Priestia megaterium: one gene and its partner. The protein of the gene in region 2 interacts with the protein of the main gene of each other region in a pairwise test. Links are inferred from orthologs where the notes say so. Each region holds a gene or a part of one and is shown on either strand. Other genes may lie near its edges. The genes, in order: topA and LIS78_RS25935.

Region 1 (3,270 bases), 880 kb from region 2 along the record:
CGTTTATGAAGCCGACGAAATGGTTTTTCCCTCGCAGAAACAGAATCATTAGCGGATTAACAGGAGGCACGTTGGTGGTGCAAGCAAAAGAAAGAAGTGGATCTTTTATTACCGCCGACCAGGCGCTTCAGCAAGGAAGAGAAGTATTTGCCATACCGGGTTCTATTTTTGAAGAAACATCATGTGGAACGAATAAGTTAATCCAATTAGGGGCAAAACTTGTGCAAAGCGCTGCTGATATTACAGATGAAATGATGTATATAAGATGAATGTTTCAAAGTAGTCATATTCTTGCATGGTATGAAATACTAGTGAGATACGTAGTAAAATCGTATGACTTATCTTTTTGACATTTGACAAACAAGAACCAAATATTTAATAATAATGAAGATTTTATTCTACCTCTTGAGGAGGAACAAATAGATGTCTGACTACCTAGTAATTGTAGAATCGCCTGCAAAGGCTAAAACAATTGAACGTTATTTAGGAAAGAAATATAAAGTAAAAGCATCGATGGGACATGTTCGCGATTTACCTAAAAGTCAAATGGGAATTGATATTGAACAGGATTACAATCCGAAATATATTACAATTCGCGGGAAAGGCCCGGTTTTAAAAGAACTAAAAACAGCGGCTAAAAAAGCAAAAAAGATTTACCTAGCAGCCGATCCAGACCGTGAAGGAGAAGCGATTGCATGGCACTTGGCGCACAGTTTGGATGTAGACATTGCATCGGACTGTCGCGTAGTATTTAACGAGATTACAAAAGAAGCGATTAAAGAATCTTTTAAACATCCACGAGCAATTAATATGGATTTAGTAGATGCTCAACAAGCACGCCGTATTCTTGACAGGCTGGTTGGCTATAACATCAGTCCATTGCTGTGGAAAAAAGTGAAAAAAGGATTAAGTGCCGGAAGGGTTCAATCAATTGCAGTGAGGTTAATTATTGATCGTGAAAAAGAAATTGCAAAGTTTATCCCAGAAGAATACTGGACGGTAAAAGCAACTTTTCAAAAAGGAAACGACCAATTTGAAGGCCAGTTAATCGAATATCAAGGGAAAAAAGTAGAACTATCAAATGAAAATGATGTAACCAACATTGTTAAACAATTAGATGGAAATGAATTTTCAATTTCTAAAGTAACAAAACGTGAGCGAAAGCGTAATGCAGCTCCTTCTTTTACCACGTCTTCATTACAGCAAGAGGCAGCGCGGAAACTGAACTTCCGAGCGAAAAAAACAATGATGATTGCGCAGCAATTATATGAAGGAATTGATTTAGGAAAAGAAGGTACAGTAGGTCTTATCACGTATATGCGTACCGATTCTACTCGTATTTCAGAAACAGCTCAAACAGAAGCTAGAGATTACATTACGAACGCATACGGAAATCAGTTTGTGGCAACGGAAAAGCGTAAAGAAAAGAGAAATTCGAATGCGCAAGATGCCCACGAAGCGATTCGTCCAACTTCAGCTCTTCGTAAACCAGGAGAGGTAAAAGAGTTCTTATCGCGTGATCAGTATCGACTGTATAAGTTAGTATGGGAGCGCTTCGTTGCTAGTCAAATGGCACCTGCAATTATGGATACAATGGCTGTAGATTTGAAAAATGGAGACGTAACATTTAGAGCGAACGGCTCGAAAGTTAAATTTCCAGGCTTTATGAAAGTGTATGTTGAAGGCAATGATGATCAAGTGGAGGAAAAAGAAAATCTTCTTCCAGACTTAGAAGAAGGAGAAGTAGCTTATTCTAAGGACATCGATGAAAAGCAGCACTTCACACAGCCGCCGCCAAGATATACAGAAGCTCGTTTAGTCAAGACATTAGAAGAGCTAGGCATTGGTCGACCGTCTACATATGCTCCAACACTTGACACGATTCAAAAGCGCGGGTACGTAGCGCTCGATAACAAGCGTTTTGTTCCAACAGAACTTGGAGAAATTGTACTAGAGCTTGTATTGGAGTTTTTCCCGGAAATTTTAGATGTAGAGTTTACAGCTAAAATGGAAAACGATTTGGATGAAGTGGAAGATGGTAATGTTCAATGGGTGCGTGTTATTGACGAATTTTACAGTGATTTTGAAAAACGCTTAGAACATGCTGAAAAAGAAATGCGCGAAGTGGAGATTAAAGATGAACCTGCCGGAGAAGATTGTGAAGAATGCGGTTCACCTATGGTATACAAAATGGGGCGCTACGGAAAATTTATGGCATGCTCTAATTTCCCTGACTGCCGCAACACGAAGCCAATTGTAAAAGAAATTGGCGTAAAGTGTCCGAAATGTGAAGAAGGAAATATCGTTGAGCGAAAATCGAAGAAAAAGCGTACATTTTATGGCTGTGATCGATTCCCAGGCTGTGACTTCGTATCTTGGGATAAGCCAATTGCAAGAAAATGTCCGAAATGTGAAAATCTGCTTGTGGAGAAGAAACAGAAAAAAGGAACTCAAGTCGTCTGTACAAGTTGTGATTATAAAGAGGAAGCTCAGCAGTAAAAGAGAATGGGATGAATTCCCACACTTTAAATTTAAAAATAGCAGTTATATAAGATGCGGCGACATTGCTTCATGTGCTAAAATGGAAACGTTATTAGCGACATTGAGTAATGTCGCATTTTCTTTGTCCCGTTAAAAAAGGAAAAGACAAGTGAATGAATAAGGAAAATGATAGAAAAGATAGAAATGAAGTTGGAGGATTTACAATGAATGAACAAGTAATTAATGTTATCGGAGCAGGCCTTGCTGGAAGTGAAGCAGCTTGGCAAATCGCAAAGCGCGGTTTAAAAGTCCGTCTTTATGAGATGAGACCAGTGAAGCAAACACCTGCTCATCATACGGACAAATTTGCTGAATTAGTATGTAGTAATTCACTGCGTGCGAATACATTAACAAATGCAGTTGGCGTTTTAAAAGAAGAAATGCGATTATTAGACTCTGTAATTATTCGTTCAGCAGACGAGTGTGCGGTTCCAGCAGGTGGAGCACTGGCTGTTGACCGTCACGAATTTGCCGCTCGTGTGACGGAAAGTGTTAAAAATCATCCGAACGTAACGGTTGTTAATGAAGAGATTACGGAAATTCCACAAGGACCAACTGTTATTGCAACAGGTCCGTTAACGTCAAAAGATTTATCGGAAAAGCTGCGCGCGTTAACAAGTGAAGATTATTTATATTTTTACGATGCGGCTGCACCTATTATTGAAAAAGACAGCATTGATATGGATAAAGTATATCTTAAATCTCGCTATGACAAAGGGGAAGCTGCCT
Region 2 (3,136 bases):
TCTGAAGTTGATTCAATGCCTAAATGCTTGCGGAGCTTTTCACTTACTTTTTCCACTGAATCATTGTCTAGTTTGAAGTAGTAAACGCCGTTAATTTTTTCATCGCTACCGTCTAAGTTAATGGTTTCGATGTCTACTTTTTTCGAAGCATAATCATAAAACGAAAGCATTTCACCGAACATTAAATTCGTTTTCATATTATCGCCAACAGCTTCGATAAGATTTCCATATTTATTTAGTGATCCAATGGAAGCAGCTTTTTTAATCATGGCTTCAATCAACTGCTGTTGTCTTTTTCCTCGCTCAATATCGTTGTCTTGTTTTCGTGTTCGAGCAACAGCTAACGCTTCTTCGCCATTTAAATGTTGATTTCCTGGTTTTAAGACAATAGCATTATGACGATCTTTTGAGTCCTTTTCACTCATCGCATAAGGTACATCAAAATCGATTCCCCCAAGTGAGTCTACAATGTCTGTGAAAGCTTTAAAATTCACTTTAACATAGTAATCAACAGGGACATTAAACAGCTGTTCTACCGTTTCTACAGTTGCTTTTGGACCTCCGTAAGCATGGGCATGAGTAATTTTATCTTTTTTGTTCACTTCAGGTATATAAACCCGCGAATCTCGAGGTATGCTTACAAGCTTTACGGTTTTATTTGTTTCGTTAAAGGTCGCCAAAATTAAAGCATCTGTACGGGCTGATTTTCCGAATTTCCTGGTTTCACTATCATCTACGCCCATAAATAAAATGGATATATCATCTTTTTTGGGATCGATTTTACGATCACGCATAGGAGAATTATCGCGATCTCCGAGTCCTTCATAAGAATCAGAAGCTACTGTTTTAGCTTTAACAAATAAATAAGAGCCATAAGCGGTTGCAGAAAGCCCTAAAATAAGGATAGGTAACAGAAAAAATGTAAAAAGCCTTCGTTTTCTTTTCCGTTTGTTTACTCTTTTTTGAAAACGTCTATATTGAGCCATACGGTTTCTCCTTTTATTCGTATATTCGAACACTTATTGTGACACTTAGTATGTGTTATAAATTGGAATGTATGAATCAAACTCGTCAAAGCTATGCATCTGTACGAGGTTTTTTACTCATTGACAAGTAGCGCAACCATCAGAATAGTTGCGCTATTTATCAATTGTACAATGTTTTTTAATAAGAGTAAATAATTCATTCTACATCTTCTTCTAAATAGGTCGTCTCACCTGCTCGAATATCTGCTTGGCCGTTTGTTAGCTCGGTCATCCATTCAGTAAATGCTTCTGTTTGAGCTTCCTCTACAAATGTTTCAATCTCTACCATATCTGCGTAGTGGATTTCTTTTAATAGATAAACGGAACTGCGAAGCTCATTTTCTAATTTTCCAAGCCATGTATAGTCGACGGTTGTATGCATAACCGCCATGAGAGTTCGTTTGACTGTACCTAGTTCATTTAACGCTTCGGAAACGGATTTTCCATACGCGCGTACCAAGCCACCTGCGCCCAATTTAATGCCTCCGAAATAGCGCGTAACGACGACCACTGTATCTTTTAAGCCTCTCTTTTTAAGCACTTCTAACATTGGTACGCCTGCTGTTCCACTTGGTTCTCCATCATCGTTTGCTTTTTGAAATTGATCTCGTTCTCCAATTAGGTAAGCTGAACAGTTATGAGTAGCATTCCAGTGCTGTTTTTTAATGTCTTGAATAAATTGCTGAGCTTCTTCCTCAGTTGTTACACGTTTCATATGACAAATGAATCTAGATTTTTGAATAGTGATTTCATGTGAACCTTCTTGTTTTACGGTATAATATTGTGATAACAATCAAAAAATCCTCCTTAGCGTTATAAATAGAAGAAAAACGGGTATTTACGTACTGTTTACTTGCTATTAGTATAAAATGTTTATGAAAAGACATCAATTAATCAAATTCAACATCACTTAAACAAGCCATACAGAATATACGTTATAATAAAAGAGTGTGCAGGCTTGTATAGCTAAATAATGAAATGGTTTAAACAGGAAGTTAGTCACTGTTGAAGAGTGAGCGTAAATGGTAATCTATTCAAATAACGCGAGTCAAGCGTTGATTGATGTCGAGTTTGAGGGTACTAAAAACAACCGTTACTTTTTGGATATAAAAAGTCAGATAGGGAGAAAATATGGATCTTATCCTCACAATTCAGATAGGTCATACGAATACTATATATAGCATGAACGTATAGACATTTCTCCGAATGTGAGTATAGTTTGGGGTGAGTAAATGTCGAAACATAAATTAACAAGCAAGGCACTTGATGAAATTTTTGAGAAGATTATTGGCACAGTGGGAGATAGTAAAAATGAAGTCTATCGCCTTTCTGAAGATGCCAGACAAGAATATCAGCAAATTAAAGAAGAGTTAGAAGTGTTAAAAGGAAAAGTTCTTGAGACGATAGAGCAAGGCGATAAATTGGAAACTCAGGCAAGGTTGGCTCGAAAGCGTTTGTCTGATGTGAGCCGACATTTTCAAATTTATTCAGAGCCTGAAGTAAAAGACGCTTATGAAAAAGCACACGAATTACAAACCAAGCTGCTGATGAATCAGCAAAGCGAATATCAGCTGCGTAATCGTCGAGATGAACTAGAAAGACGCTTGCTTACATTGGAAGAAACGATTAAACGTGCAGATCACCTAGTAGGTCAAATTTCCGTTGTGTTAAATTATTTAACAAGTGATTTAAAACAAGTAGGGGAAATAGTAGAAGATGCTATTCAAAAAGAGTATTTTGGCTTTCGGATTATTGAAGCTCAGGAAGAGGAACGGAAACGTTTGTCAAGAGAGATTCATGACGGCCCAGCTCAAATGCTTGCAAATGTTATGATGAGATCGGAATTAATTGACCGAATTTACCGGGAACGTAGTGCAAAAGAAGCAATGGAAGAAATTCGAGATTTACGAAAAATGGTTCGTTCTGCCCTATACGAAGTGCGTCGAATTATATATGATTTAAGACCGATGGCACTTGACGACTTAGGTCTAATTCCGACACTGCGTAAATATCTTGATACAATCGAAGATTATAACGAAGGCAAGCCTCGGATTACGTTTATTTCCATTGGACAAGAGAAGCGAACTGCTTCAAAATTAGAAGTAGCACTG

What was found.
Region 1: the proteins of LIS78_RS25935 (region 2) and topA interact in binary tests that used the Escherichia coli proteins (3 or more experiments, as listed by UniProt). The link is inferred for Priestia megaterium from one-to-one orthologs.

The regions. Positions count from the first base shown.
Region 1 is NZ_CP085442.1:4,103,596-4,106,865, reverse strand. Bases 29-2,961 are described here. They hold topA (type I DNA topoisomerase), read left to right. Parts: upstream 29-423; coding sequence 424-2,499; downstream 2,500-2,961. Other genes in these bases: trmFO (FADH(2)-oxidizing methylenetetrahydrofolate--tRNA-(uracil(54)-C(5))-methyltransferase TrmFO), read left to right, coding at 2,706-2,961; dprA (DNA-processing protein DprA), read left to right, coding at 29-269. Also shown: more of dprA, read left to right, coding at 1-28; more of trmFO, read left to right, coding at 2,962-3,270. UniProt on the Escherichia coli protein: Releases the supercoiling and torsional tension of DNA, which is introduced during the DNA replication and transcription, by transiently cleaving and rejoining one strand of the DNA duplex.
Region 2 is NZ_CP085442.1:4,983,193-4,986,328, reverse strand. Bases 1-2,799 are described here. They hold LIS78_RS25935 (YigZ family protein), read right to left. Parts: upstream 1,819-2,799; coding sequence 1,183-1,818; downstream 1-1,182. Other genes in these bases: LIS78_RS25930 (sensor histidine kinase), read left to right, coding at 2,258-2,799; LIS78_RS25940 (LCP family protein), read right to left, coding at 1-986. In the rest of the region: more of LIS78_RS25930, read left to right, coding at 2,800-3,136.